4 regions of the Vibrio sp. E150_011 genome follow, and region 3 is predicted to be linked to each of the others. Evidence: predicted binding sites of a transcription regulator. Region 3 holds the regulator's gene; each other region holds the start of a gene.
What was found. Region 3 encodes PurR, which represses purine synthesis genes. Its sites were predicted from a motif close to TNANGNAAACGTTTNCNTNA; they were not measured.

Region 1 (7,757 bases), on a different contig from region 3:
ACTTCATGCTCAACGCCTGCTTACCTTCTACTTGGGTGTAACCCAGTTGAGAAATATAGCGAGAGTTCTTACTCAGTGCCTTTTTCACCACGGCGTTTGAAGCAATATTGACATCACCACTCGCACGCACCAACACCTCTAGCATTCCTTGCTGACGAGCGATCTCATCGGCATTTGGCTCTTCAGTGTTAACCACTATTTGAGTTGAATAAACATCAACTTTAGTCAACGCATACGCTGGTAATGAACACAGTCCAACCAACAACCAAGCAAAATAACGCATAGGAATCCTAAATAACAAAGATATAAGTCGGAATAATAAGCAAACATGGGAGTAGGAGCAAGCAGACTGCTTCAAGGTTTGGTTAAATTATTACGCACAAGCAATCTAATGGGCTTTAGCAATAGGTTGTCAAGCCAAGTATTGCGATATTTGTAACAATAAACCGGTTTTATTTACTAAGATCATTAAGTAATCGATTACAAGATGGTACTATCTCGCGCGTTTGCCTGACGACCGTTAGGTGTGCTTATGACTTGCCTGGAATTGATATCATGAAAACTATCCTTCAAGGGTCTCAAATGCTGTTCGTTGCATTTGGCTCCTTAGTACTTGTCCCCTTATTGACTGGACTCGACCCAAATGTCGCCCTCTTCGGAGCGGGTGTCGGTACCTTATTATTCCAACTCGTGACTAAACGCAGTGTGCCTATTTTCCTCGCCTCTTCTTTTGCGTTTATTGCGCCGATTATGTTCGGTGTTCAAACATGGGGTGTAGGAGCAACTATGGGTGGCCTAATGGCCGCAGGGGTTGTTTATGTACTAATGGGGGTGTTGATTAAGGTGCGTGGTGTCGCCATCATCCACAAGCTACTACCACCCGTTGTCGTCGGTCCTGTCATTATGGTCATCGGCTTGGGTTTGGCACCGGTTGCTGTCAATATGGCGTTGGGCAAATCAGGCGATGGTGGCATTCAGCTAATCGATTCTGATGCAGCGCTGTGGATCTCGAGCATTTCTTTACTCGTCACTATTGGTGTCAGTGTTTTCTCTCGAGGCTTTTTAAAGCTTCTACCGATTGTGAGCGGAATTTCTGCTGGCTATATTACTAGCTTGTTCTTCGGCGTTGTTGATTTCACGCCTGTCGTGCAAGCTTCTTGGTTATCCATGCCAAACTTCACAGCCCCAGAATTCAATATCAATGCGATACTGTTTATGTTACCCGTCGCCATTGCACCTGCCGTTGAGCATGTGGGGGATATGCTTGCGATCTCGAACGTAACGGGCAAAGACTACCTCAAGAAGCCAGGTTTGCATCGCACCATTGCCGGTGACGGAATTGCAACGATTGCCGCATCCATGATGGGCGCGCCACCCAATACGACATACAGCGAAGTGACAGGTGCAGTTATGCTAACGAAAGCATTTAATCCTGTAATCATGACCTGGGCTGCGGTCACCGCCATTGTTCTTGCTTTAGTCGGCAAACTAGGCGCGATTTTGCAAACAATCCCTGTTCCAGTAATGGGTGGCATCATGATCTTATTGTTTGGTTCTATCGCAACAGTAGGCTTGAATACCTTGATTAAAAATAACGTTGACCTACATAAATCTCGCAACCTTGTCATTGTGGCGATTACATTAGTTTTCGGTATTGGTGGAATGGCATTTGGTATTGGCGAGTTTAGCCTACAGGGCGTCAGCTTATGCGGTATCGTCGCGATTATTCTCAATCTTATCCTCCCTGATGACCTAGGTGACAACAAGGTCGTAGACAATGCACAGATCGAAGACTAAAACGCAAACACAGTAAAAAGTAAAAAGGCTGACAAATGTCAGCCTTTTTCATACTGGATTCAATCGATTATTGAGTACCAAAAATCTTATCGCCTGCATCTCCAAGCCCTGGAACAATATAACCTTTATCGTTCAAGCACTCATCAATAGCCGCCGTATAAAGCTCAACCTCTGGGTGCGCTTTTTCTAATGCTTCAATACCTTCTGGCGCCGCCACTAATACCAACACTTTGATCGACTTACAGCCTTTCTCTTTTAGCAGGTCGATGGTGGCAATCATGGAGCCACCCGTTGCTAGCATTGGGTCAACAACTAAAGCAATACGCTCATCAATATTGGATGCCAATTTGTTAAAGTAAGGCACTGGCTCTAGTGTTTCTTCGTCGCGATAAATACCAACGACACTGATACGAGCACTTGGCATATGCTCAAGTACACCATCCATCATGCCTAAACCAGCACGCAAGATTGGCACTACTGTGACCTTTTTGCCTTTAATTTGATCAACTTCAACAGGACCGTTCCAACCATCGATGGTCACTTTCTCTGTTTCAAAATCTGCTGTCGCTTCATAAGTTAATAAGCTACCAACTTCAGTAGCAAGCTCACGAAAACGCTTTGTGCTGATATCCCCTTCACGCATCAAACCTAGTTTGTGCTTCACAAGAGGGTGTTTAACTTCAACAACTTTCATGTCCAACTCCGGCAATTTTTACAAAACCACAAAATTATACATGCTTTGTTCCTTTATTTCAGTTGAGTTTCGACATTTCCCTCCTTTTCCAGTCAAAACAACGGCGATATTCTTCTGCCTTCTTACAAAACAAGAGAACAGAAAATAGTTTAAACTTTCTTACGCAAACGTTTCCCTTTTTGTATAAACCCCTGTTAGAATAGCGCCGCTTTTCACTTCCAATTATTTATCGAGGACTGTCCCGTGAGCGGAAACAACACTTCCCTAAGCTATAAAGACGCTGGTGTAGACATTGATGCTGGTAATGCATTAGTTGACCGTATTAAAGGCGCGGTTAAGCGCACTCGTCGCCCTGAAGTAATGGGAGGCATCGGTGGATTTGGTGCTTTATGTGAGTTGCCAACTAAATACAAAGAGCCGGTACTCGTATCAGGTACAGACGGCGTTGGTACAAAACTACGTCTTGCACTCGACCTTAAAAAACATGACACCATTGGCATCGATTTAGTCGCAATGTGTGTGAACGATCTTATCGTTCAAGGTGGTGAGCCACTATTTTTCTTGGATTATTACGCAACAGGTAAGCTAGATATCGACACAGCAGCGGATGTTGTATCTGGTATTGCAGAAGGTTGTGTTCAAGCTGGTTGTGCACTGATTGGTGGTGAAACTGCTGAAATGCCAGGCATGTATGAAGGTGACGATTACGACGTCGCTGGTTTCTGTGTTGGCGTTGTTGAAAAAGCAGACATTATTGACGGAACTAAAGTTGCCGCAGGAAATGCCCTTATCGCTGTTGGTTCAAGTGGCCCACACTCAAACGGCTACTCTTTGATTCGCAAGGTACTTGAAGTATCTGGCGCAGACAAAAATGAAGTTCTCGGTGAGCGCACCATTGGTGAGCACCTACTCGAACCAACGAAAATCTACATCAAATCAGCGCTTAAAATGATTGCTGAGCATGATATCCATGCGATCTCTCACATCACAGGCGGTGGTTTCTGGGAAAACATCCCTCGCGTACTTCCTGAAGGCACTAAAGCAGTCATCGACGGCAAGAGCTGGGAATGGCCTGCAATTTTCAATTGGCTACAAGAAAAAGGCAACGTTGAAACATTCGAAATGTATCGTACGTTCAACTGTGGTGTGGGCCTAATTGTCGCACTTCCTAAAGAGCAAGCTGACGCAGCAGTTGCACTTTTACAAGCTGAAGGCGAGAACGCTTGGGTTATTGGTGAGATTGCACAAGCTGAAGCCGGCGAAGAGCAAGTAGAGATCAAGTAATTCATGAAGAATATCGTTGTTTTAGTTTCAGGGAATGGCACGAATTTACAGGCAATTATTGATGCTTGTGAAGGCTCAATCACGAACGCTAAAGTTCGTGCTGTATTTTCTAATAAAGAGTCAGCATTTGCTCTCGAACGTGCTAGAAATGCAGGTGCCGAAGCTGAATTCCTTGACCCAAAAGCAAGTGAATCACGAGAAGCCTTTGATGCAGAGCTAATGCGACGCATTGACAAGCACCACCCTGATTTACTGGTTTTAGCAGGTTACATGCGCATTTTGAGTGGTGAGTTTGTTCGTCACTATATGGGGAAGATGATCAATATTCATCCCTCATTGTTGCCGAAATATCCGGGTCTCCACACACATCAACGTGCTATTGATAACTGCGATGAACACCATGGAACCAGTATCCACTTCGTCACTGAGAAATTAGATGGCGGTCCAATCATCCTACAAGCAAAAGTGCCTGTGTTTGATAATGATACTGTGGAATTGCTAGAACAACGTATTCAAGTCCAAGAGCATCAGATCTACCCACTTGTGGTTAAATGGTTTGTTGAAGATAGGCTTTCCATGGATGGCAGCAAAGCTATTTTGGATGGTCAAGCTCTCGGTGCCCAAGGGTACGCCGATAAATAGCCAAATAGTAAACATAAAAAAGCGAGTGTCTAACACTCGCTTTTTTTATATTTAAACAAATCATTACAATGATTCTGTTGGCGCCTGACTCGCAGGTTTTACGGCGGCATGAGGCACATCAGATAAATCATCAGAATTACTCAGCACCCGCTCACCGAAGTGAAATAGATTAAATTCACCGGGCTTCATTCGGTGCCAAGTCTCATTACCCGTTAATGGCTGAGTCGCTACGACCGATACGACATCGTTCAACATCGTTTCCATTTGGAAGTTAATCGTGACATCTTCATCCAGCAATGTGGCTTGGCCAAATGGCGCTTTACGTGTAATCCAATACAAATGATTGGTACAGAACGTCATCACAAACTCACCGTCACTTAAGAGCATGTTATAGACACCAAACTGACGCAATTCATCGCAACATTCAGCAACATACTGGAACATGGCCATCATATCTTGAGGTGGCTCTGGAAAGCGAGCTTCCAATTTGTTTAGCAGCCAACAAAATGATAGCTCACTATCCGTTTCACCAACGGGTCTATGGCGCCCGATTGCTAAGCTATCATAGTTGCTCAGCTGCCCATTGTGCGCAAATGTCCAATACCGCCCCCAAAGCTCGCGCGTAAATGGGTGGGTATTTTCTAAGTTCACCTGGCCACGGTTCGCTTGACGAATATGACTGACGACCGCCCGACTTTTAATGGGGTAACTTTGCACCAACTCAGCGATCTGAGAATCACAACTTTGATTAGGATCTTTGAACGTGCGGAACCCCTTTCCTTCATAGAAAGTGATCCCCCATCCATCCTTATGAGGCCCCGTATTGCCGCCTCTCTGAATCAAACCTGTAAAGCTAAAACAGATGTCAGTTGGCACATTGGCGCTCATGCCAAGCAATTCACACATTACGTCCCTTATTCTCCATAATCTTTATTCTACGATGCGATGACGCTACAACGATTTTCTACGACGCTTAACTCGATTATTCCATCTCTTTTTCAATCAGTTGAATAATAATATGGATGATCTTGATGTGTATTTCTTGAATACGATCCGCGTAACCGAAGTGCGGTACACGAATTTCAATATCCGCTAAACCCGCCATTTTTCCGCCATCTTTACCTGTTAGCGCGATGGTCGTCATGCCTTTTTCTTTTGCTGCTTCAATTGCTTTTAAGATGTTCGCAGAGTTACCAGAGGTAGACAGTCCAAACAACACGTCGCCTTTACGCCCTACCGCCTCGACGTAACGCGAAAAAACATAATCATAACCAAAATCGTTACTCACGCACGATAAGTGGCTAACATCAGAAATCGCAATACCCGCGTAACCCGGTCTATTTTCTCTGTAGCGCCCTGTTAGCTCTTCCGCAAAATGCATGGCGTCACAATGAGACCCTCCGTTACCACAGGACAAAACCTTACCGTCTTCTTTAAATGAAGCCGCAATCATTTTCGCAGCCGCTTCAATTTTGGCAATGTTATCGTCATCACTTAGAAATTGGTTCAAGACATCAGCGGCTTCGCTCAATTCACTTTTAATCAGATCTTGGTACATAGGACTCTTCTCTTTGTTTCACCGATAGGGTCGGCAGTAATCGATTAACTTGAGTGTACCTATAAATCAGAGAGGCTGTCGATAGCTAGCCCCCCTCAATACGCCTCCTATCATCAATTTTTTATTGTTTTTACTGCCCCCCTCTCTCTCGCGAGCAAACTTTGCGTTCTGCCAGTTATGTGATGACAAACACCCTCAAATTTTACATTTGTGCAATATTTCGGCTACACTACCAACTGGTTTGACCTCTTACCTTTAACGCGAGTTAACGTGTAGCCGTCAAACCCACGATAACAATAACAACCCAATAACGATAACAATCAAAACATCATCACTACCAGATAAAGGAACCATCATGGACATCTTGCTCTCTACTGTCATTTTGCTCGGAGCGGTTTGCGTTAGCTTTTATCAACGTTCATCCTTAGCAAAATCTCTTATACTCGTTACTGCAGCAATGGCGATAGGAACACTACTTGGCACCTTTGGTGTCATCGCATGGAGTGTTTATGTTGTTCTCATCTCTATCACTTGCATCCCTGCACTGCGCCAATCTCTGATCTCAGCAAAAGCACTCGCTGTGTTTAAAAAGGTCTTGCCTGCGATGTCTCAAACAGAGAAAGAAGCACTGGATGCAGGAACAGTCTGGTGGGAAGCAGAGCTGTTTAAAGGCAAGCCTAACTGGCAAAAACTGCAGCAAATCAGCGCGCCCAAGCTAAGTAAAGAAGAGCAAGAATTCTTAGATGGCCCAGTCAATGAAGTCTGCGCAATGGTGAATGACTATCAAGTCACCCACGAGCTTGCCGACCTTCCTCCTGAGATCTGGCAATACCTCAAAGATCACAAGTTCTTTGCGATGATCATCAAGAAACAATACGGCGGATTGCAGTTTTCTGCCTATGCACAGTCTTTGGTATTGCAAAAACTCACCGGTGTTTCGAGTGTTTTATCGTCGACCGTCGGCGTACCAAACTCGCTTGGTCCCGGTGAATTACTTCAACATTATGGTACAGAAGAACAAAGAGATTATTACCTTCCAAGGCTTGCTGTTGGTAAAGAAATTCCGTGCTTTGCCCTCACCAGCCCTGAAGCGGGATCTGATGCTGGGTCCATTCCAGACTTTGGTGTGGTTTGCAAAGGCCAATGGGAAGGAAAAGAAGTACTCGGTATGAGCCTGACATGGAACAAGCGTTACATCACGCTTGCACCTGTCGCAACAGTGCTTGGGCTCGCATTTAAGCTTAGAGACCCCGATGGTCTAATCGGAGATAAAGCCGACCTAGGCATTACATGTGCACTAATACCGACCGACTTAAAAGGTGTGGAAATTGGTAACCGCCACTTCCCACTGAACTTGCCATTCCAAAATGGTCCAACACGAGCACAGTCACTATTCGTTCCTCTCGATTTCATCATCGGTGGCCCTAAAATGGCCGGACAAGGCTGGCGTATGCTGGTTGAATGTTTATCTGTAGGGCGCGGAATTACCCTACCATCCAATTCGACCGGCGGTATAAAAACGGCGGCACTGGCGACTGGTGCTTACGCTCGAATCCGTCGACAATTTAAACAACCGATTGGTCATATGGAAGGCATTGAAGAGCCATTGGCTCGCATTGCTGGTAACACCTACGTTATGGATGCGGCCAGCAGTTTAACAGTAGCCGGCATTGATTTAGGCGAGAAGCCTTCGGTTATTTCTGCCATCGTCAAATATCACTGCACCCACAGAGGACAGCAATGCATTATTGACGCCATGGACATCGTTGGCGGTAAAGGTAT
Region 2 (7,757 bases), on a different contig from region 3:
GCAAACACGAACTGTCTTCACTTAACGGCCAGCGAGAGCTATGTCCAATAGAAGGCATATCCACGGTTAACATCGCAATGCCTGCTGGCGCTAGATAATCTCGATATAAACGCCACATGTCAGTTTGCAATGAATCGAGACCCGCACTGACAATAACCACGGGTTGCGGTTTATCGGTGCTCGGTAAATGGAGATTCGCTACTATGCGCTTGTTCTTATAAGGGATTTCGATCTGCTTGATAATGTGGCTTGTGCGCTTGGCTGCCTCATTATAAGCCGTGTTGGCAAGAACTTGCGCTTGTAGTGCAAGGTTATCATTCTTGAGGTGTGGGTATCCGGCAATACTGAAGCACAAAGATGCCGTGAACAACTGTTCAGCCGACGCGTCTCCCTCAAGGTCGTTAGCTTGTTTCTGATGTTCCATTCCAAGCTTGGTCCATTCATAATTCCAGTTACCACTGTGATAACCCATTACGGTATCAAGCCATTCGTCAACGGTACGAGAATGATCCGAAGACGCGATACGCGCCAACACTCGCTCTTGCTCAATGGGGTCAACGCCCTGCCAAATCCACTGGAGGCGCTGTAGGTTTCGGTACCAAGAAGTCGGTATTTCCTCACGCTTTTCTTCTAACGTTTTCTCGCTGCTTGGCATATACCTCATTAGGCGGGAGGTTTCTTTTGCTTGTTTGTTTTTTTCAAACAAGGTTTCAGAGATATTTTTGCTGACTTCTTCTGACATACCATAACCCTACTTATATCATTTCCGCTCTATAGTAATCAAAAATGCGTTTTGGTTCAGTTTTTTTGAGTATGGCAACGAATAAACCATGCGCTATATCAACGCTACGTGCGCAAGTAATAAAAAAGCCCGCATAAAAATGCGGGCTTTTAAAGTACGAATTAACGTCAATTACTTTTGCTTGCGATTTACGGGCTCTACATAAGAAAGCACCATATCCCAAGGCTGTTCAATCCATGTATCTTGTGGAATATCGATAACATATTCGTCAACAAGATCAACACCAGCTGGCTTTGCACAAACCGTGATCAGTTTAGCTTTAGGGTACATTTCACGAATCTTACGGGCCGTATCGCCACTGTCGACTAAGTCATCAACAATCAAGAAACCTTCACCGTCATGCTCAGGTGCTTTAAGAACCGTCATATCACGCTGATGATCGTGATCGTAGCTAGAGATACATACTGTATCAACAAAACGAATACCCAATTCACGCGCTAGAATTGCTGCAGGAACTAGACCGCCACGGCTCACGCCAATGATGCCTTTCCACTGCTCTGCTGGCATTTGAAGTTCTGCCAGTTGACGACAATATGAGTGCATATTGTCCCATGTGATTACGAATTTGTTAGCCATAGTAAAAACCTAAATTAAATAAAACCGAATAAGCTAATTATGCTGCTTCAAGGACATACTTCAAGATGAAGATACCTGCCATCACCCAAACACTGATTGAAACGTCACGACCTTTGCCGCTGAACAGTTTGATTGCTGCATAAGAAATAAAGCCTAGAGAGATACCTTCTGCGATAGAGAAAGTAAAAGGCATCATCAAGCAAGTAACCACTACTGGTGCAGCTTCCGTCAGGTCACGCCAATCAATACTTACGAGGCCTGACATCATCAGTATCGCTACATAAAATAGCGCGCCAGCTGTCGCGTAAGCAGGGATCATACCAGCTAAAGGCGAGAAGAATAATGCAAGTACGAACAAAATGCCAACGACAACGGCAGTTAATCCTGTACGACCACCGACTGCAACGCCCGCCGTACTCTCTACGTACGAAGTTGTATTTGATGTTCCTAGCAATGCACCAATAGACGTCGCCGTTGAATCTGCTAGTAACGCCTTGTTCAAACGAGGAATCTTACCTTCTTTGTCAATCAGGTCTGCTTTTTGAGCAACGCCGACTAACGTGCCTGCTGTGTCAAACAAATCAACAAACAAGAAAGCAAAAACAACCGAAATCATACCGATCTCAAACATATGAGAAAAATCAAGCTGCAAGAAGGTAGGAGCGATACTTGGTGGCGCTGACATAATGCCGTGCCATTGCACATCCCCGAAAATAATTCCGAGTACAGTCACAGACAAGATAGCAATCATCACCGCGCCTTTGAGTCCACGGTGTACGAGTGCAATCGTCAGGAAAAAACCAATAGCGGCAAGAACGGCTGGTAACGATGTAATGGCACCCATTGATACTAACGTCGCAGGGTTATCAACAACAATGCCGGAATTTTTTAATGCAATAAGCGCTAAGAACAAGCCAATACCCGCAGAAATACCGGTACGTAATGACATTGGAATCGAATTAATGATCCATTCACGTATTTTAAATATGCTCAGCAGGATAAATAACACACCAGAACAGAATACTGCTGCTAGAGCAACCTGCCATGTGTGTCCCATTCCGAGAACAACCGCATAAGTAAAAAATGCATTCAGACCCATACCCGGTGCTTGCGCGATAGGGTAGTTGGCAACAAAACCCATAATGAAACAGCCAATAGCAGCCGCTAGACAGGTTGCAACAAATACCGCATCACGATCCATGCCAGCATCAGCTAAAATTGCTGGGTTTACAAAAATGATATAAGCCATTGTCAGGAAGGTAGTGATTCCAGCAATGACCTCAGTGCGCACATTCGTGCCATTTTCACTGAGTTTAAATAGCTTTTCGAGCATAATCGAATTCCTAAAGAGTAAAAAGTAAACGGTTGCGTAAACGATTGGCGCGAATTATAAGGGGTTCAATACGCAAATTCCACCTAGATTTTTGACTCTAATACACAAAAACAACCTTTTGTGTGAAACTAATCCCTTATCTATTATTAACGAATTGAAACACTTAGCGTTAAATTAACGATAGATTTAACGGGATAACCACTGCCCAGTTGCACAAAATTCGTACAACCCGGAACAAGATAAAAGTGACGACCGTTACAAATCGCTAAATTTTAGGCAAAAAAAACGCCACTCATTGAGTGGCGGTAGAAAAATTCTTGGTTATCAATTGGGGTAACCGACGGTAATTTCTAAATATAGGGGTATAAATCTGTTACTTATTTACCGAAGTAGACGGTATAGGCGAAGTCTTGGGTGTATACATTTTGATTTGTCCAAAACATCGCACTTGCTAAACCATTCATATTTTTCTCCTCAAACCATACAACTTGATCATTAATGTTGAATCTCGGTTCCGTGGAGGCGATCACTCGGGTTCATTCCTTGAACTGGGTTGTTGAATCAATCAACTGATAAGAATAATACCATGATGATTATAAATTACAATCATATAGTGATTAAAATCACAATTATTTGTATACTGGCTACATATCAATCCATTTTATGTAATTTAATTACATAAAAGCGATCTATAAAAATCAAATCTATCATTACATGCCAGTTTTATCATTCACACTCACGTAATTAATGGCCCCATCAAAGCGACTATCTATGACTACACCCGGTTTACAACTAATGGTATCCTTTGTGTCATCTTTAATTCGCTAGAAAACCAGAAGTTCACAACGCATTTTGTGTAGTTTTAGGAATAACCATCTAGCAAAGTCGGTATATAGGAGAGATCTGTGTCTGAATTCCACTCTGAGATCAGCAAGTTATCACCAAGCCCTGTTTGGCAGTTTTTTGATAAAATTTGCTCTATTCCTCACCCATCAAAGCATGAAGAAGCCCTTGCTCAAACCATTATTCAATGGGCGACAGAGCAAAACCTTGATGTAAAAAGAGACTCAACCGGTAACGTATTCATTAAAAAGCCGGCCACGCCAGGTATGGAACATAAAAAAGGTGTCGTACTTCAAGCTCACATCGACATGGTTCCACAAAAAAATGAAGACACCGACCATGACTTCACTCAAGATCCAATCCAACCGTATATTGACGGCGAATGGGTCACGGCTAAAGGCACCACACTCGGCGCGGATAATGGCATGGGTATGGCCGCTTGTTTGGCCGTGTTGGCGTCAAATGAGATCAAGCACGGCCCTCTCGAGGTTCTACTCACCATCGATGAAGAAGCTGGCATGACCGGCGCATTTGGTCTTGAGGCTGGCTGGTTGGAAGGTGAGATCCTCCTTAACACCGACTCAGAGCAAGAAGGCGAAGTCTACATGGGTTGTGCTGGCGGCATTGATGGTGCTATCCAGTTTGATATCGTTCGTGAATCGGCTCCGGTCGGATTCGTTGCTCGTCAACTTATCTTGAAAGGTTTAAAAGGCGGCCACTCTGGTTGTGATATTCACACTGGTCGTGGCAATGCGAACAAACTTCTTGCTCGTTTTCTAGCAGGACATGCTAAAGAATTAGACGCTCGCTTGATTGAGTTCCGTGGTGGCAGCTTGCGCAATGCTATTCCTCGTGAAGGTTTTGTATCGCTTGCCGTTCCAGAACAAAATCTGGCTAAACTCGATGAGTTGTTCAAGCACTACACGACGTTATTGCAACAAGAGCTTGGTGCCATCGAAACTGGACTCGTTACCTTCAATGAAGACACCGAGCTGACCGAGGTATTTGAAGCACAGTCACAAGCTCGCTTTATTGCTGCACTTAATGCCTGTCCAAACGGCGTGATTCGCATGAGTGACGACATTGAAGGCGTCGTTGAGACCTCACTTAACGTGGGCGTCATTACCACCGAGCAAAACACGGTAACCGTATTATGCCTAATTCGTTCACTCATTGATTCTGGTCGCTCTCAAGTTGAAGGTATGCTGACTTCAGTTGCAGAGCTGGCCGGTGCAAACATCGAATTCTCCGGTGCTTACCCGGGTTGGAAGCCTGACCCAGATTCAGACATCATGGCGATTTTCCGTGATATGTATGAAGGTATTTACGGCCATAAACCTAACATCATGGTCATTCACGCTGGCCTTGAGTGCGGTTTATTTAAAGAACCTTATCCTAATATGGACATGGTTTCTTTTGGGCCTACTATCAAATTCCCACATTCTCCAGACGAGAAAGTGAAGATTGATACCGTTGCTCTTTTCTGGGAACAGATGGTTGCGCTACTTGAAGCTATCCCAGCAAAAGCTTAACGACTCCGATAACGAGTAAAGCTGGCTAGCATTTGAGCCGACGTTTTTAAAACGTCGGCTTTTTTGTTTTAGGTCAACTTGGAATTTTGTTTTTTCACAAGACACTGTGTATATTGAGATAAGTTATCATTTAGAAGAGAATTAAACATGCAAGTATATGGCTGCTGTGAACTCATCAGAGAACTCTATGCTCAAATCGGTAGTGGCGATCAAGCCTACATCCCAAAAGCGGTGTCATGTGCAGTAAGAGCATTAAATGACGTGGCATCTGACGAATCACTGCCACTAGAGATTCGTGAAAAAGCGGCGTTTGCAGCGGCAAACCTGCTTATTTCAGATTTTGAGGACTAAGAGAGAAACCATGAACCTCAACAATTTTATAGCGATGGATCCCATCATGCTAATGAGCATCATCAATATGAAGTTACGAGATGACTTCAATGGTGACCTGGACGAGCTGTGTGCTTCGCTCGATATTGATAAACAGGCGCTAAGTGATAAGCTGTCTGGTGCGGGATTTGATTTTTTACCTGATGCTGGCCAATTTCGATAAAATAAAGCCGACGCAAACCGTCGGCTTTATTTTTCAGCATGTAAACATTACAGAGATACGTTAACCATACAAAGATAAGTTAACTGACTATATACACACTAAGACGCTAACCAAACGACGCCCAGATTACGATGGCAACCAGCGCGGGGCAGACAAACTTCACGTAGAAAGGCCACACCTTACCAAACCAACCAAGCTGAAAGTCAGGGCACCCCTGCTCTAGTTCTTTTACCTTACTTGCGCGACTCCATACCCAGCCACCAAAAACACAGAAAAGTAACGCCGCGATCGGTTGTAAGTACTGCGTCGCCACCATAGCCACAAGTCCGAATAAATCAGCAAAGTTAAACACAATAAAGATACTAAACGCTGCAATTGCGGCCCCCAATACCCAACTTGTTTTCTTTCGGCCCGTTTTAAAGCGCTCATCCACCAACGAGACTGGGCACTCAAGCATAGAAATTGAAGACGTTAATGCTGCAATCGTTAACAACAAGAAAAACACGACAGAAAAGACAAGGCCGAGTAAACCCAATGATTCGAACATCAGAGGTAATACGGTAAATACCAGCGTGTCAGAGCTGAGCAGCGAGCCATCTTGCGCATAGATCTGTACGCCTCTTTGCATGGCAACATACATAGCGGGCATGACGACGAGGCCTGCGATAAATGCCACGGCGGTATCGACCAAGGTTACATTCATTGCCATCTTTGGCAGGTTTTCTTTCTTCGATAAATATGAGCCATAGATAAGCATTGAACAGCCACCAATGGTCAAAGAGAAGAACCCCTGCCCCATTGCCGCCAAAATCAGTTTTCTATCCCATATTTTTTCAAAATCTGGGACCAAATAATGCTTAAGCCCTTCCATTGCTCCTTGCTGCATCATGATATAGACAAAGAGCAGCGCGAACAGAATGAACAATGATGGCATAAGGCGTGTGGACCATTTCTCGATACCTTGCTTAACACCACCTTGTACGATCAAGATGGTAAGAAGATAGAATGCGACGGTACCAAACACATTGCGGCCAACGCTAAAGCCTTGGAACCAATCCGCAGGTCCAGTCAATCCGGCGATTTCAAACAATGCCCCGAATAAGAAGCAAATAAGCCAGCCGCCAACAATCGAGTAGAACGCAAGAACCGCACAAGGCACCGCCAACCCAATCCAACCCACTCCGGCACCTAATTTTTTAGCGATGGGATTGGATGAAAGAGATCGCATACTATCGACAGGATTCGCTTGACCGTGTCGACCGATGGCCATTTCAACCACGAGCATTGGGAATGCCACCACTAAAATCATCACTAAATAGACAAGTAGAAAAGCCCCGCCACCGTTGCTGGCTACTTGAGTGGGAAACCCCCAAATATTACCTAGCCCTACTGCTGCACCTGCAGCTGCTAGAATAAAGCCTAATTTAGAACCAAAATGTTCACGAGGCGTTGCGTTTGAAGTCGTATTATTCACAGTTTAAAATCATTGCGTACTAGTTGGCTGGTACGATAATCGAATTAAACCACCAAATCAATAAAAGACAGTTTAATGAACTATTTTAATTTCGTTGTTATTTGTACATAAACCATTACATGCCATATCGGCAATATGAAATAAAGGAAGGCTTGGCGATAATAGGACTAACATCGCGTCTCATCAGATAAGAATAAGAACGATGCATGACATGGAGGAGATGAAGGCAGCATCGCCACCTTCATCCATTTTATAGATCGTGGTTTTATCTCGTTAGGCTAATTCAATGCTAGCCATTAAATAGTAAACACCTGGTAGTCTTTCAGCTCTGGGATTTTTTTCTGTAGCTCTTGCTCTTCACTTGCGACATCGTTTAGCGAATCACAATAGTCTTTGGCTTGTTCTTTGATTTCATCAGACTGGCTGGCCATTGTCTCCGCCAAGCGAGTTTTAAGTTCATCCATTTGCGTCGATAATTCCGTTAAGTTCAACCCGCCATCCTGCTGCATTTTCTCCTGCAGAGCGGTAAATGCACTGCTAAAAAACTCTTTGTTAAAGACTTCTTTGGCTTTATCCAAATCCTGTTGCCAATTGTCCATGAATGAACTAAACGCCTCAGATTTTAAGACAAAGCTGCCATCTTC
Region 3 (7,757 bases):
TTGGTTAGAGTCAGCAAAAGAATACAATAAAATGTATGAGATAGCGCTGCATCAACATTAATTTCGTTCCAACTCGAAAAGGCGACCTTAGGTCGCCTTTTTTATTTCCTGCCTATTTTTTCCGTTGCTTTTGTCAAGGACCGCTCTAGCTGGTTAACACTTCGAAATAATTTTCAAATAAATTATGTGCAGTTTTTAACAGCCGTTCCGTGAATTGTGATACCGTAATGCTCATCGCCATTACCTAAAAGATCCTATGTCAGAGAATCTACTGTTTCATAAAACTTACGCGCATCCTACGAGCAAAGAGTGGGTGGTGTTTGTACATGGTGCGGGTGGAAGTTCCTCGATTTGGTTTAAACAAATCAGAGCCTACAGAGAGCACTTTAATCTGCTGTTTGTCGATCTACGTGGGCATGGTAAGTCAAACGAGTTGATTAAAGATATTATGGCAAGTGGCTACACGTTTAAAAGTGTGACTATTGATATTCTTAAAGTGCTCGATCACCTTAAAATTCAATCGGCACACTTTGTTGGTATGTCACTTGGCACAATTATCGTCCGTAATATTGCTGAACTGGCCTCACCTCGAGTTCGTTCTATGGTGTTAGGGGGCGCTGTAACACGGTTTAATACCCGCTCACAGTTGCTTGTGAACCTAGGGAACTGGAGTAAGCATATTATCCCTTATATGTGGTTATATCGCTTATTCGCCTATATTGTTATGCCTCAGCGTGGACAAAAAGAATCTCGTCTTTTATTTGTGCGAGAAGCGAAGAAGCTGTGCCAGAAAGAATTTAAGAGATGGTACACGCTAACAACAGAGGTTAATCCACTTCATCGTTATTTCAAGGATAAAGAACTTCCTATTCCAACATTGTATTTAATGGGGGATAAAGACTATATGTTCATCCACCCAGTAAAAGAAATGGTAGCAGAGCATGAATCGAGCCGCTTGCTTGAAATTGAAAACTGCGGGCATGTCTGTAATGTCGAAAGACCAGATGAATTTAATAAACACTCCATCGCGTTTATTAAATCGGTACAGTAAAATAACCTTAAGTACTTTAATTGATGGTTAAGTGCTAACCGCTGAGTGCTAAGTGCTGACAGTTCCAGCATGCTCCAAACTGCGCTTCATTGAGCTCATTGCATTGTGGGCAGTGCCAGCTAGCTTGGTCGTGATTGTTCTCTTGTTGTTGCACCGCTAAGATTAACGATTTAGCTTTCGCCTCTTGGGATACTTCGTGTAACCAGATGTAAGGTAGGGAGCTTTCATCAAAAGGCACTTCGCCTCTCAATCCAAATACCCCCTCGCCACGTACCTCACACTGAACCCCTTCGGCAAACAGTTGCTGTTGCATGATATGTGTTTCGGTAGGATTATTACCTATGTATATCTTCATTTAGTCTGTACCTGGGGTGATTTTGAAAACCGAGCCATCGCCCATTTCGTGATTAAAGGAAATAACCCTAACAATGCAAAGGAAGCGAGAACAGCGGGTGATACTATGCCTGATAGACTGTCAATACTGGCGAGTTGGGTGCCTGCATTAAGGTAAACCGCAGTACCCGGTAGCATACCAAGTTGACTAACCAAATAGTATTTTGAAACGCGAATTGGGGTTAGCCCCATGAGTAGGTTAATTAGAAAAAATGGGAAAATAGGGATGAGTCTCAAAGAAAAAAGGTAAAAAGCACCATCCTTTTCAACGCCCTTGTTGATCGTCGCCAGTTTACCGCCGAACCGCTTTTGTACCCAATCACGTAGAAGAAAACGACTGCTAAGAAAAGCGAGCGTAGCGCCAATAGTACTTGCAAAAGAGACCAGCAATAAGCTCACCCAAAAACCAAATAACGCGGCGCCCAACAAAGTGACGACAGCGGCGCCTGGGACAGAGAAGGCGGTGATGGTGATATACAGAAAGAAATAGGTAAGCGCGGCAACCAAAAAATTATTGTCAATATAAGTGGCAAGCGCTGCCTGTTGTGCCTTGGCATTTTCTAACGTCAGGTATTGTCCAAACTCTACGCCTAGAAAAACAATAACGGCAACAAATCCTAAGCCCAATAACAATTTTTTACTCATGTCCTACTCCATGTCGATAATGCATCTTTAGTATAAGACACGAACATCGGAATTTAACTTTCAAACAGATAAAAAAAAATCAGCTAATGGGCTGATTTTTTTATAAGTAAGAGAGAACAAGTACTAATTGATATGATTGGCTAGCTCGTCGCGCTTGGCTTGTGGAATCACAGACCAGTGAGTACCATTAATCGCACCTTCTAACGCCCAAAGTAATTCGAGACCGACACTTGTCGAGTGTGTTTTTTGAATTGCCTTGAAGGCTTCAACGGATCCATGCTCTTGAAGTGAGTTCACCGATTCTATCCCCGCTTTTTTGAGCATGCGCTCTGTTGCAAGACGCAAATTCGGGAGATCTTTTAATCGGGTTGGTTTGCAGTCAGATTGTTTTACTTTTTCATCTTTTGCGTAATCCAACGCTGAGCGTGCATAGTTCAATATCAACTCACTGTCATTCCAGCTATCTTCAGGCAGGGCAAAATATTTTGTCACTACTGGGAATCCACGTTTTTTATAAACGTAAGGCTTGAAGCCGTTTTGCTTGAATGTCGCGACGGTTGTTGGGTTAGTTCTGATGTGTAATTTACTGTTCACTGCTAATGCAAACATCGTATCGTCAACAAAAATGCCAAATCCACCGAACATAGAGCGGGATTTGACTTTTCCAAGTTGAGCGAACAACTGCATCGAATTTTTTAATATTGGATTGTCCATATTTGTCTTTTCTCGGTGTTATTTGATTGTGTCACCAAAATCAGGTCCGAGAGTGTAGCAAACAGGCATCAATTCCTTGTTAAATTAAAAACAAGAATTCAGTGTCCTTTGCCATCGGTAACCCCGCTACCTACCATAAATGGTTTAGGCCGGAGGCTTTGCGTCCCAACTTTTCAGATGGTTTGCCCTGTGCGTGACTTTGTTAGAATAAAGAAAAAATGCGTTAATCTGCATTGAGATATAACTAAAGTGTGACGTTGCTTCAAAAATTAGGCGGGTATTTGTGCTTAAGAGGTAACATAAACTAACAATTAGGCGTCTAAAATCTGGGAACAAGATCAAAAAAAAGCGCCTAACTAGGCGCCTTTGTCATTTTGTTGTCAGGTTTTTGACAGAGTGGCGTTCAATTATCTCGGGGTGCATCTCAAATATACGTTTGTCATGACCTTTATCTTTTATGCGTTCTAGCAAAATCTCAAAGGCGTTCTTTCCGACACGACGTTTCGGTTGGTGAACCGTCGTCAGTGGTGGAGAAAAATACTCAGCAAGCTCAATGTTATCGTAACCAATCACAGAGATATCTTCTGGTACGTTCAAACCGAGTTGTTGTAAACGACTCATAAGGCCTAACGCCATCGTATCGTTAAAGCAGAACACGGCGCTTGGTCGTTCTTCCATTGCGGCAATACGATTCGCTGCGATGACCGCTGTGTCACACTCAAAGTTACCTTCAAATATACGGTCTTCTTTCATTTCGATGCCGGCTTCTGATAGCGCACGCTTGTAACCAATAATGCGTTCTTGGCACACCGCTTTTTCTAGGTGACCGCTCAAACATGCGATGTCCGTATGGCCTTTATCAATTAGGTATTTTGTGGCGAGATAACCACCTTCCTCCGAATTATCAATGATCTTATCTGCTTGCGAGCTCTCAGGACCCCAGTCCATGATCACTTTAGGAATATCGGAGTGACGATCAAGCATGCTAAGAAGCTCTTCTGTGAGATCTGAACACATGACGAGAATACCGTCGACGCGCTTCTCTGCTAGCATTCGAATGTAATCTCTCTGCTTTTCATACACGCCACCAGTGTTACACAGAATTAATGTGTAACCTTGACGATAGCAATAGCTTTCAACGCCATCGATAACCTCGGAGAAGAATAAGTTCGTTGATTGTGTAACCAACATACCGATGGTTTTCGTTGAGTTACATTTTAAGCTTCGCGCAACGGCGCTTGGCGCGTAATTGAGTTCTTCTACGGCGGCGTTGACTTTTTCTTGTGTGGCTTCGGCAACAAAACGTGTTTTGTTAATAACGTGAGACACAGTAGTAGTTGAAACGCCAGCTAGACGGGCGACATCTTTGATTGTTGCCATAGCTTTATCCTATTAGTAACGGCTTTTGCGTATGGTCAGCAAAAACGTCGTTGCGGTAATGCAGCTTTGTTTAATTAAAAAAGCGCTTTGGTGTATGGAATGCGTACCGAGTAAGTGAACCTAGTGACACATTGGATTCCAATTGTGGGTTAGCTATTCACCTGACAAGGACATAATAGCTAAAGATAGGAAAGCATGGGGCACTAAAATTTGGTTTTCGCATTGAAACGGCGGATTGTAATGCTAGTCGGTGACTCTAGCAACGTTTCAACCGACAAATTTGATGATAAATTAAAATTAATACGGGGTGACACCGCCACCTTGATTGATAGCGGTGTCTGCATCGGTTACTCAGCAGTTAAATAGTTAAGGTCTAACTGACAAAATGCAATGAGGAGTGTTGCTACCGCGGCGTAAAATCCAAATTCATCATACTCTTTACATTTTTTTTCGAATTGAGGCAGCCATGTCATCAAGTGCTGATTAAGGTAATCAGCTTGCTCTAATAATGCGTTGTTGATGTGCGCCTCGGACTCCAGTTCATTAGAACGAATAATAAGGTTGCCGAGAAAGTCCAACTCTATCGCGAGGTGATCGGCTGGCTCATTTAAGTCTTCAGAGACGGCGACATTGTGTTTTTTTAACAGCTCGGTCATGTCATTAGCCGGTTTATCATTGAGAAGACCTGATTCACCTATGTACATTGAGGCATAAGGTAATGCGCCATGCTTATCTGATTTAAGAAATAGGTCACAAAAATCTGCGGATAGCTCAAGTTGGGCGTCTTCTCGAGTCTGTAATCGGTTCAAGCCATCAATGAGTGTATTGATCGGCGCTTCGAGTGATGGGTTTTCACCGAGACCGCTCAAAAAAGAACGTATTTCGACACTGTGATATTTATCCAGTTCTTGTTGAGTAAGCTCTTTGGCAAATAGGCTAGAAAGCCACCAGTATATCTCTGCACGTTGTTCATTAAATGCTTTCAATTCTTGCATCTTGTTCTCTCCAAAAGTCTTGCCCTTATTTTAGACAATAAAAATGAACAGCAGTAAGGGCAATAATGAAAAAAATCGAACGTTTATGAAGATAAATGAATAAAAGAGCGGTTGATGGTTTTAAAGCGACACCAGATGGGCAAGGTTCTGATTGCATATAGTGGATAAAAAGTGTTCTTGTCTTGAATCAATAAAAACACGACTTTCTACACAATACCGTAATGTCCGCTAGAATTGTGACTAATTATGAATAGAATGGCTTCGGTCATAGATAGAATAGAAACGGTGAATATGAGTTATCACGTATTAGTAGTTGAAGATGATGTCGTTACGCGTAGCAAGTTGTCTGGTTACTTTGAGAGTGAAGGCTATTTAGTAAGCGAGGCTGAAAGCGGTGAAGAGATGCGACAAGTATTGCAGTCTTCCAGTGTCGACCTTGTCATGCTTGATATCAATCTTCCTGGTGAAGATGGTCTGATGTTAACTCGAGAGTTACGTAGCCAGTCTGATATCGGTATTATATTGGTAACAGGTCGTACTGATAGTATTGATCGGATCGTTGGCCTAGAAATGGGCGCAGATGACTATGTAACGAAACCGTTTGAATTAAGAGAATTATTGGTCAGAGTTAAAAACTTACTGTGGCGTATCGCCCAAGCTCGTAAGCAGCCCTTAATATCGCAAAGTGCCGAGAACGAGCATGTTGTGCACTTTGGGGAGTGGTTATTCGATAAACAACGCCGCTCATTAAGTTGCAATGGTGAACCAGTAAAACTGACAAAAGCCGAGTATGAGCTTTTAGTCGCGTTATCTACTTACCCTAATCAAGTTCTGAGTCGTGAGCGAATCTTGAACATGATCAGTCATCGAGTTGACGCGCCAAATGATCGCACTATTGATGTATTAATCCGACGTATGCGCACTAAAATGGAAGCGGATCCGAAAAACCCACAAATATTCATCACGGTTCATGGTGAAGGATATATGTTTGCGGGTGACTAGCGACTACGTTTAATTTAACGATGTAGGTTGCACTCTTTCACAAAAAATAGCGTGTCTCATCATTAAAAAACAGTACTCAATTGTAAAAAAAGCCAGGCGTTTAACACAGCCTGGCTTTTTACATCAATGTACTTAGATCCAGTGCACTTAGATCCAGTGCACTTAGAACCAGAGCACTTAGCGCCAGCGTACTTAGAACCACAGCAATTAGAGCGAGATGATATTATCCCTAGCTAAGGTTGAGCAGATTCTGCAGGTGGGCTAAGCGCCTTGTCAGAGTTAGTATCCACTGGCATGCCTTCATTTCCCTGTTCACCCTCAACGTTACTCTCTCCTACAACGGTTGCATCGTCGTCACCTTCTAACGTTGAAAGTGGATTATTTTCAGGCGTGAGCTCATCTGTAGACGACACTCCCTCGCTAGCAACCCAGTCACGTAACCTTTGCCATGCCAGCCCCATGGTTTCATGCCAGTATCGCTCTGTTTGTTCGAGGTAGCGAGCTTGTGGGGTATATTTTTGCCATGCTTGCTCAATATCTTTTTGGGCCAAAAAGTTAGTGGGCGCAGGGTAGGGTACTAAGCCTGCAGATTCAAACTCGTACATCGCTCTTTGCATATGACTGGCTGACGTCACAAGAACCAATTTTCTGTTTTTGACAAACGCGGTGGCTTGTCTCGCTTCTTCCCAGGTGTCTTTCGCGGTTTCAAGCAAAATAATCTCGGACTTAGCGACACCAAGTCCCAGTGCGACCTTCGCCATCATTCTTGCGTGGCTGACATCGGTGCCACCTGCGTATCCAGAGAGGATCATTTTTGCACCAGGGTACATACGCATAATTCGTATGCCTTCGCTGAGCCTCATAAGTGAGGTTCGACTAAGCTGCGACGTCGGAGGCAAGTCATCATCAACAGTATGACCCCCACCGAGCACCATGACATAGTCAATCGTTTCGTTGATCGGTAAGAAAGGCTTGTATTGACGCTCTAATGGCATCAATAATCGGCTTGACAAAGGTTGGAAGGCGATGAGAAAAATCCCACAAAGTGATACAAGAATAATCATGCATCCTATTCTGCGCCTTGCAGTAAACATAATAAGCGCGAGTCCCAAAAAACCTAGGATCAGCATAGCTGGCAAAGGCATTAGAAGGGATGACACGATTGTTTTCAGCTCAAACATAAACTAATAGTCCGAAAAAACACCACTTAACGCTAAAAAAGGAGCTTGCCCCTTTATTCCTGTCACTTATATGACAGAATAGCAGTCCGATTGGCTATCTTAACTTAATAAACCGTGATGCAAGACCGTAATTTCGACGATATCGCCCACAAATTTGCAAAAAATATTTACGGCTCAGAGAAGGGAGAAATACGCCAAACTATTGTTTGGGAAGACTTAACCCACGCTCTTGCCGTGTTGGATGATACTAGAAAAACACTGCAAATATTAGATGCAGGTGGTGGATTAGGGCAAGTTTCGCAAAGGCTTGCGGCAAGGGGACATCATGTCACCTTGTGTGACCTATCGTCCGAGATGCTGAAACTTGCAAGATCTGACGTGGAAAAAAAGGGTCTT
Region 4 (7,757 bases), on a different contig from region 3:
AAAAACAAAAGCAAACGTGCACCGCGTCCTGCTAAATACAAATACCTTGATGACAACGGCGCAGAAAAAACATGGACAGGCCAAGGCCGTACTCCATCAATAATCCAAGCCGCGTTAGATGCAGGTAAATCTCTAGAAGAATTTGAGCTTTAATCACTTATTCTATTGTGTTTAAAGACATATAAAAAAAAGCGCCTTTACGGCGCTTTTTTATTATCTTTCCCAGTATGCTTCTTCTAAGCTATCTTCTCTTTCCGGCAAACCTCGTGATAAGCGTGGTGAATGCTGAACCAACACTTCATAGCTTGCTCTATTAGAGTATTTGCATACCTGAGAAAAAGAAGAGTACGTTAAAAATTGATGCTGATGCTTGCTTGAATTAGGCACGTTTTCTTTATGGTGTTTATTTGCTGCCATGTCATGCAGTAGGGCTGAAAGCGCAGCATCACCCGCACCATTGGTATTTTTAATTTTCTCTGGCCCGCCCATATAAGGTGCAATATGAGAGTAAATTTTCGTTGGAGTGATGCATTCTTGCTTGATTGCTGGGCGGCTAAATTCATAGCGATTAAACTCTGCAATACTCCCTGGCAACAGTGGCAGTGACGTTTCGCGTTTCGCACTGTCTTCAGTGTAGCCAGCCATAAATAAACCGATAGGACCTGCAGTACACAATACCAAATCCACCCAATCAAGCGCGATGTTTGATGCGGCCAAAGGATCACTTTCCCCTGTTAATGCTTCCGCTTCATCTTCATTCATGGCAACCACTGTCACGTGTTGCTGTAAAAAGTCCTGCCAGTATTTCGGATCATCTTGAATAACAAAACGTGTACCCAGGGTTAAAACGACTGGTACATCGTATTTCTTTGCGTATTCTATTGCTTGCATGGTTGCCGCCGGCATTGGATCACCAGGTTTGCAACGAACTAAATAAGCAGTCAGTACCAATGCCGATGCTTTCTTGAATATTTTTTCTGGGATACTTTCTGGCTGTAATTGATTCATTTTACCTTCACTAATAGCAAACGTACGTTCGCCATCTTCGGTAATTAAGGTAAAACAACGCCCAATCGCACCTTCAACACCTTGTAAGTAGTTGAGATCCATTCGACTCGACGTATTACACAGGTAACGGTAGCCGTAACTGCCAATTTTAATATCTGAGCTCATAACCCCCAGTAATACCGATTTATCGTCGGCTAATACCGAGAAGTTGTGCAACGTATTCCCAATCGTTCCACCAGCAAACTCGTTAGTGATGAGTTCTTTTTCCTTTAACTCGGTATATAACGCTTCCGCTGCTTTATCATCAATGACCAGTGAATGTCCCTTACTCAAGCCATATTTTTCAATCAAACTGCTGTCCACTTTCGCTTCAATATCAACCAAGGTTTGATCAATACCAACAATATGAGTCTTCGACATTTTTTTATTGGTTTGTGTTTGGCTCACCAATGGGTCACGAGCATGAACAGGAAAGTAATGCTTAGATTTTCTTTGGCCAGGGAATTTCATAACAGTATCTACGTAAGGAAAAAGACGTCGGCAATTCTAACTCTGTATAGATCATCAGAGCAACATGCGCAATTAAAGCAAACGATACCGTATTCGATTTTTTTATTATTGCCCTTGTAATCCTCCTCAATAGGACACACATAACGTCCTTAAGAAAGTGTGATTTGGTTCGCGGAACTGTATTGCACGTTTTGTTTCTGCTAAAATCTGCGTCCAATTACTATAGGTGGTATTTAAACATGTCTGATAACAGCCAAAAGAAAGTGATCGTCGGTATGTCCGGCGGTGTGGATTCCTCCGTTTCTGCCTATCTTCTCAAACAACAGGGCTATCAAGTAGAAGGCCTGTTTATGAAGAACTGGGAAGAAGATGACAATGAGGAATATTGTACGGCTGCTGAAGATCTTGCAGACGCACAAGCTGTTTGCGACAAGCTTGGTATCCACCTACATACCATAAACTTTGCGGCTGAATATTGGGATAATGTCTTTGAGTACTTCCTAGCCGAGTACAAAGCGGGTCGAACGCCCAACCCGGACATTCTTTGTAACAAAGAAATCAAGTTCAAAGCCTTCTTAGAGTTCGCTGACGAAGTACTAGATGCTGACTTTATTGCTATGGGTCACTATGTTGACCGAACCTTCCCGGAAAACGGCGGTAAACCACAAATATTACGCGGTTTAGACGGCAATAAAGACCAGAGTTACTTCCTTTATACGCTAAGCCATGAACAAGTTGCTCGAAGCTTATTTCCTGTTGGTGAACTGGAAAAGCCTGAGGTTCGACGCATCGCTGAAGAACAAGATCTCATTACTGCCAAGAAAAAAGACTCAACGGGTATCTGTTTTATAGGCGAGCGCAAATTTACCGATTTCTTGTCTCGCTATTTGCCCGCTCAACCGGGTAAGATTGAAACACCTGAAGGCGATGTCATCGGTGAACATCAAGGGCTTATGTACCATACTCTTGGACAACGTAAAGGTCTTCACATCGGTGGTCAAAAAGGCGGTGGTGGTAACGAAGACCCATGGTATGTCGCAGAAAAAGACCTCAAGCGTAATGTATTGATCGCCGTACAAGGCGCAGACCATCCACTTCTTAAGTCGAATGGTTTACGTGCATCTCAATTGCATTGGGTTGATCGTGAAGTGGTGAAGGCACCATTCACATGCACGGTAAAAACACGTTATCGTCAGCAAGATATACCATGTACAATCATACCGATTGACGACAGCAATATAAAAGTGATCTTTGACGAACCACAAGTTGCTGTTACACCTGGACAATCGGCTGTCTTTTATCAAGACAACGTCTGCCTTGGTGGCGGTATCATTGAAGAGCGCATTTAATTTTTTAGGAGAACTACGTGGCTAATACACTTTATGACCGTACTGTTGCATTTGCTGGACTTTGCCAAGCAGTTGCACTCGTGCAAAACATGGCAAAAGACGGTTACTGTGATTCAGACGCGTTCGAAACTTCACTTAAAGCCATCACAAACACCAGTCCAGCCAACACCATTGGTGTATTTGGTAGCGAAGCCGATCTTAAGGTTGGACTCGAATGCCTAGTAAATGGCATCGATAGCACTCCAGCTGGAAGTGAAATCACGCGATACATTATCAGTTTAATGGCACTTGAACGTAAACTTAGCAGCCGAAATGATGCGATGTCTCAGCTTGGTGACCGTATTCAAATGGTTGAGCGTCAACTCGAACATTATGAACTGCTCGACGAACAAATGATCAGTAATCTCGCCAGCGTTTACCTTGATGTCGTCAGTCCAATTGGCCCTAGAATTCAAGTCACAGGTACCCCTTCTGTGCTGCAACAAACCGGCACACAACATAAGGTTCGCGCCTTACTTCTATCGGGGATTCGCAGCGCAGTACTTTGGCGTCAAGTAGGCGGTAAGCGCCGTCATCTTGTCTTTGGCCGTAAGAAGATGATTGAACAAGCCAAGATCCTATTGGCAAGAATGTAACCCAATAGCTCGCAATAATACGCGAGCTATTTTTTAAGCAAAATAACTTTCGCGCAAACGTTTGCGCAATATTCGTGACAATTGCTTCGATTATTGGTATAAAGCTCACGAAATTTAGACACTCAATTCAGGAGAACACCATGGAACTGTCAGCACTGACGGCTGTTTCACCAGTAGACGGCCGTTACGGAAGTAAAACAGCGGCATTACGTAGCATCTTTAGTGAGTTTGGTTTACTAAAGTACCGCTCTATCGTTGAAATTCGTTGGTTACAAAAGCTTGCAGCAACGGATGCCATTACAGAAGTTCCAGCATTCAGTGCAGAAGCAAATCAGTTTTTAAATGAATTGGCGGCAAACTTCAGTGAAGCCGATGCACAACGTATTAAAGATATCGAGCGCACGACGAACCACGATGTTAAAGCGGTTGAGTATTTCCTGAAAGAAAAAGTAGCGGACATTCCAGAGCTTCACGCGGTCAACGAGTTTATCCACTTCGCTTGTACTTCTGAAGACATCAACAATACTTCTCACGCGCTAATGCTAAAAGAAGCGCGCGAAACGGTTATTCTTCCTGAACTTCGTAATATCATCGATGCTATCAGCAACCTGGCTGTCGAGTATCGCGATATTCCATTACTTTCTCGTACACACGGTCAACCTGCTTCCCCATCAACGATGGGTAAAGAAATGGCAAACGTGGCGTATCGTATGGAACGTCAATACAAGCAAATCGAAGCGGTTGAAATTCTTGGTAAAGTCAACGGCGCTGTGGGTAACTACAACGCTCACCTTTCTGCTTACCCTGACATCGATTGGCATCAGTTTAGTGAAGAATTTATCACTGAATCACTTGGCGTAACGTGGAACCCGTTCACGACTCAAATTGAACCACACGATTACATTGCAGAATTATTCGATGCGATTGCTCGTTTCAACACTATTCTTATCGACTTCGATCGTGACGTTTGGGGCTACATCGCACTCGGTCACTTCAAGCAAAGAACCATTGCTGGTGAAATCGGTTCCTCGACAATGCCACACAAAGTAAACCCAATTGACTTCGAAAACTCAGAAGGCAACCTTGGTCTTGCTAACGCGGTATTCTCGCACCTTGCACAAAAACTGCCTGTTTCTCGCTGGCAACGTGACCTAACGGACTCAACGGTTCTTCGTAACCTTGGCGTTGGTTGTGGCTACGCCATCATCGCTTACACGTCGACGCTAAAAGGCATCAGCAAGCTAGAAGTCAACCGTGAAGCTCTATTGGCAGAGTTAGATAAGAACTGGGAAGTATTGGCGGAACCTGTTCAGACGGTTATGCGTCGTTACGGCATCGAAAAGCCGTATGAAAAACTAAAAGAACTGACTCGCGGTAAGCGTATCGATGGTGACGCAATGCGTGCCTTCATCGATGGTCTAGAGCTACCAGAAGACGAGAAAGCTCGCCTTAAGCTAATGACACCAGCGAACTATATTGGTCAAGCTATTGAGCTCACAGACAAGCTGTAAGCTGTTCGTCTGATTGATTAATTTGGCCAAACGGCTCAGGTTCTCGACACGTAATAAGAAAGGGCTGCAGTAATGCAGCCCTTTCTTTATTTACCTTGATCCTTCCTAAATAAGGTTGACACTTTAAGCCGCCCCACTCACATCCATACTACTTTTTTTGGAAAAACAGGGTTATGGTCCCCACTTCTTTACCAAACTTCTGAATGCTCGTCAGGTTAAAAAGGTGCTTATCATCTTGCCGGTATAACCAGTCATCAAAAGCGACGGTGTACGTTGACCCGTCAACTTCTAGCTCAAAGTCATACTGCCAACGCAGGGCGTTGCCTTCTGCTTGCCCGATCGCCTTCCCGATGATGTCATCAGCCGTTCCTTCGTAAGTGCCATCAGCTAATCGCTTGATGGTCCAGACTCGTTGGTCAATTTCCCCATCGTCAAAGACGAAGTCTTCCGTCAGCGTCAGCGTCTCCCCAACCACCACGCCAACAATCTCCACTTCAAAGCGACGGGTTTGCTTGTCGCTGTAATCCTGAACCATTCCCCACGCTGTTGAACGGCCATCAAAGTAGCCAAATAGATCAAATTCTGGAGTCGTTCCTTGATACTCAGTTAAATCTGCACTGCACGCCGTGATGAATAATAAAAGAGAAGCAAATAGGGCTCTTACGCATTTCTTCATCAATTCATTCCTATCAGTTGGGCTCTTAATTTAGGGTACTGACTGTTAGAAGCTAACCAAATCCCCAAGAATCCATCGTTTAACGATTCATCGGTAATTTTCCCAACACTTTGCAGCGGTGCGTCGTTGTTTAGATAATAAAAGGAACCTTGAGACCCATCGGTAACATAGATGAGTTGTTGACCCTCTTTTATGTCTGGGAACACGTCATATAGTCTCGCGATCCACTCGCTTCTAGTGCTTTTCTCCACGCCCATTTTTTCCCATTGGTCCAGAGTCGCTTCGAGTAACTGCGAACGGCTGATGTCTCTTTGGTACTGTATTCGTAAAGCGACGGGATGCGGAGACACATCGTCCGACAATTGATACGTGCCTTGTGGCGCAAGCAACTCAGAACGATAGACATCAAAAAATAGCCAAGATAGTTGAGCCTCCCCCACGACTTTCCAATGTTTCCATGCTTCATAGCTAACGGTTTTGTCGCCCGCCGCACTCACTGGCGACGCCAGAGCCATAGACATTAACGCGGTTATTGCAATATTACGAATCATGCTTTAATACTCCTTCAACTAAGCGCTTGTAACGGACAACGAACCAAATGATCGCCCACCACTCAACAAACAAAATGGCTAATGTGAGGGGTATAGGGTAACCAATGTTGACCGCTTCTAGCTTAATACCCGCTAGATAACTCAGCGAACCACCGATACCCCCAATAGTAGATACGAGGAAAATCGGATATTGAATCAACGTTGATCGTAAAAAATTTGCGTACCAAGAAAAAGCTAACCAGAGCGTTACCAGCCAAACTGGTACGACTGGCACTGAAAATATTAAGACTCCACTCGCCACGTTGATGCTATCAATACTCAAACCCGCAAGGGTGATAAAGACAATATCCCTTAGGTCCATGCCTAACGGTTTGAAAGTAGCCAACACTGTCAACACCGCAAGCGAAATGCCGAGCCACTGGAACGGCGCTTGGCCGACAACAGACAAGAACCAGAGGCATTGAAACCAAGTGCTAACACAAACTACTTTCCATCCATGTGACATCGTCTAGTTCTCGCTGGTGATTAATGGCAAAAATCCAACACTATTCTGTCTTTATCGTTATCGTTATCGTTATCGTTATCTTCAACGATGACTAACTACGCTGAAACGTCATGTGCACAGTACTAATACTTTTGGCCCGAAATCCGCCCTCGCAATAACAAAAATAATACCGCCACATCCGTATAAAACGTTCGTCATAGCCAAGCTTTCTGACCGTTGGCAACGCTTGTTCAAAGCGCTCTCGCCAGTCGGATAGTGTTTCAGCGTAATCCAAACCGATATCAAATAAGTTTCTCGTTACCAAATCAGTGTGCTTGGTACACGCTGTTGTTAGCGCTGTGACTGAAGGGAGGAAACCACCTGGGAATATGTACTTTTGAATAAAATCGACGTTTTTCGAGTAACTGTCATAACGTTGATCGGCGATCGTAATCGCTTGAATAGCCATTAACCCATTTGGTTTTAGTAACGACTGGCACTTTTGGAGATAAGACGTCAGAAACTGCTTGCCAACGGCTTCTATCATCTCGATAGATACTAATTTATCGTACTGCCCTTCCAATAATCGATAATCTTCCTTTAGGAGCGTGATCTTCTCGTTAAGCCCAAGTTGATTGATTCTGTTTTGTGCGTAGTCAAATTGCTCATCAGAAATCGTCGTCGTGGTCACCTGACAGCCATATTCCTGCGCCATGTATATAGCCATTGCCCCCCACCCTGTACCGATCTCCACCACATGATCATCACTGGTCAGTTGAAGCTGTTGGCACAAGCGCTCCATTTTGTTTAGCTGAGCCGTCTCTAACGAGTCTGATGAGCTGTTGTAGATGGCGGATGAGTAAAGCATGCGTTCGTCTAAAAAGGTTTCATAGAGGGAATTACCCAGATCATAATGGGCATGGATATTCTCACGCGAGTTCTCCAACGTATTTCTTTTACCCCAATGCCCAAGCCAGTACAGGATGCGAGTTAATGGTGTAGACTTCGCTTCAATGGTATCAAGAGCAGCCAT

Region 1: the regulator PurR is predicted to act here: its motif matches at 2,651-2,670, upstream of purM (phosphoribosylformylglycinamidine cyclo-ligase).
Region 2: the regulator PurR is predicted to act here: its motif matches at 2,732-2,751, upstream of ACE1OE_RS08115 (NCS2 family permease).
Region 4: the regulator PurR is predicted to act here: its motif matches at 1,592-1,611, upstream of ACE1OE_RS04755 (inosine/guanosine kinase).

Annotation. Positions count from the first base shown of each region.
Region 1 covers NZ_JBHFOL010000010.1:16,978-24,734, forward strand. Annotated here, with positions in the region: gene ACE1OE_RS15405 (DUF2066 domain-containing protein) at 1-283, opposite strand, end outside; gene ACE1OE_RS15410 (uracil-xanthine permease family protein) at 556-1,797, shown strand; gene upp (uracil phosphoribosyltransferase) at 1,865-2,491, opposite strand; gene purM (phosphoribosylformylglycinamidine cyclo-ligase) at 2,735-3,775, shown strand; gene purN (phosphoribosylglycinamide formyltransferase) at 3,779-4,417, shown strand; gene ACE1OE_RS15430 (class II glutamine amidotransferase) at 4,481-5,323, opposite strand; gene lpcA (D-sedoheptulose 7-phosphate isomerase) at 5,400-5,975, opposite strand; gene fadE (acyl-CoA dehydrogenase FadE) at 6,331-7,757, shown strand, end outside.
Region 2 covers NZ_JBHFOL010000003.1:449,776-457,532, reverse strand. Annotated here, with positions in the region: gene frsA (esterase FrsA) at 1-742, opposite strand, end outside; gene gpt (xanthine phosphoribosyltransferase) at 914-1,378, opposite strand; gene ACE1OE_RS08115 (NCS2 family permease) at 1,416-2,711, opposite strand; gene ACE1OE_RS08110 (aminoacyl-histidine dipeptidase) at 3,617-5,086, shown strand; gene ACE1OE_RS08105 (YaeP family protein) at 5,234-5,437, shown strand; gene ACE1OE_RS08100 (DUF4250 domain-containing protein) at 5,448-5,639, shown strand; gene ACE1OE_RS08095 (sodium-dependent transporter) at 5,746-7,113, opposite strand; gene ACE1OE_RS08090 (DUF2884 family protein) at 7,410-7,757, opposite strand, start outside.
Region 3 covers NZ_JBHFOL010000019.1:389-8,145, reverse strand. Annotated here, with positions in the region: gene glgA (glycogen synthase GlgA) at 1-61, shown strand, start outside; gene ACE1OE_RS20825 (alpha/beta fold hydrolase) at 257-1,051, shown strand; gene ACE1OE_RS20820 (DUF2007 domain-containing protein) at 1,086-1,406, opposite strand; gene ACE1OE_RS20815 (TVP38/TMEM64 family protein) at 1,403-2,089, opposite strand; gene ACE1OE_RS20810 (TfoX/Sxy family DNA transformation protein) at 2,213-2,803, opposite strand; cyclic di-GMP riboswitch class I at 2,917-3,000, opposite strand; gene purR (HTH-type transcriptional repressor PurR) at 3,173-4,183, opposite strand; gene torD (molecular chaperone TorD) at 4,531-5,178, opposite strand; gene torR (two-component system response regulator TorR) at 5,470-6,180, shown strand; gene elyC (envelope biogenesis factor ElyC) at 6,414-7,361, opposite strand; partial or broken gene ACE1OE_RS20785 (methyltransferase domain-containing protein) at 7,476-7,757, shown strand, end outside.
Region 4 covers NZ_JBHFOL010000002.1:339,755-347,511, reverse strand. Annotated here, with positions in the region: gene ACE1OE_RS04760 (H-NS family histone-like protein) at 1-153, shown strand, start outside; gene ACE1OE_RS04755 (inosine/guanosine kinase) at 214-1,518, opposite strand; gene mnmA (tRNA 2-thiouridine(34) synthase MnmA) at 1,758-2,867, shown strand; gene hflD (high frequency lysogenization protein HflD) at 2,885-3,502, shown strand; gene purB (adenylosuccinate lyase) at 3,643-5,013, shown strand; gene ACE1OE_RS04735 (DUF3833 domain-containing protein) at 5,162-5,689, opposite strand; gene ACE1OE_RS04730 (chalcone isomerase family protein) at 5,689-6,240, opposite strand; gene ACE1OE_RS04725 (DUF2878 domain-containing protein) at 6,230-6,745, opposite strand; gene ACE1OE_RS04720 (class I SAM-dependent methyltransferase) at 6,837-7,757, opposite strand, start outside.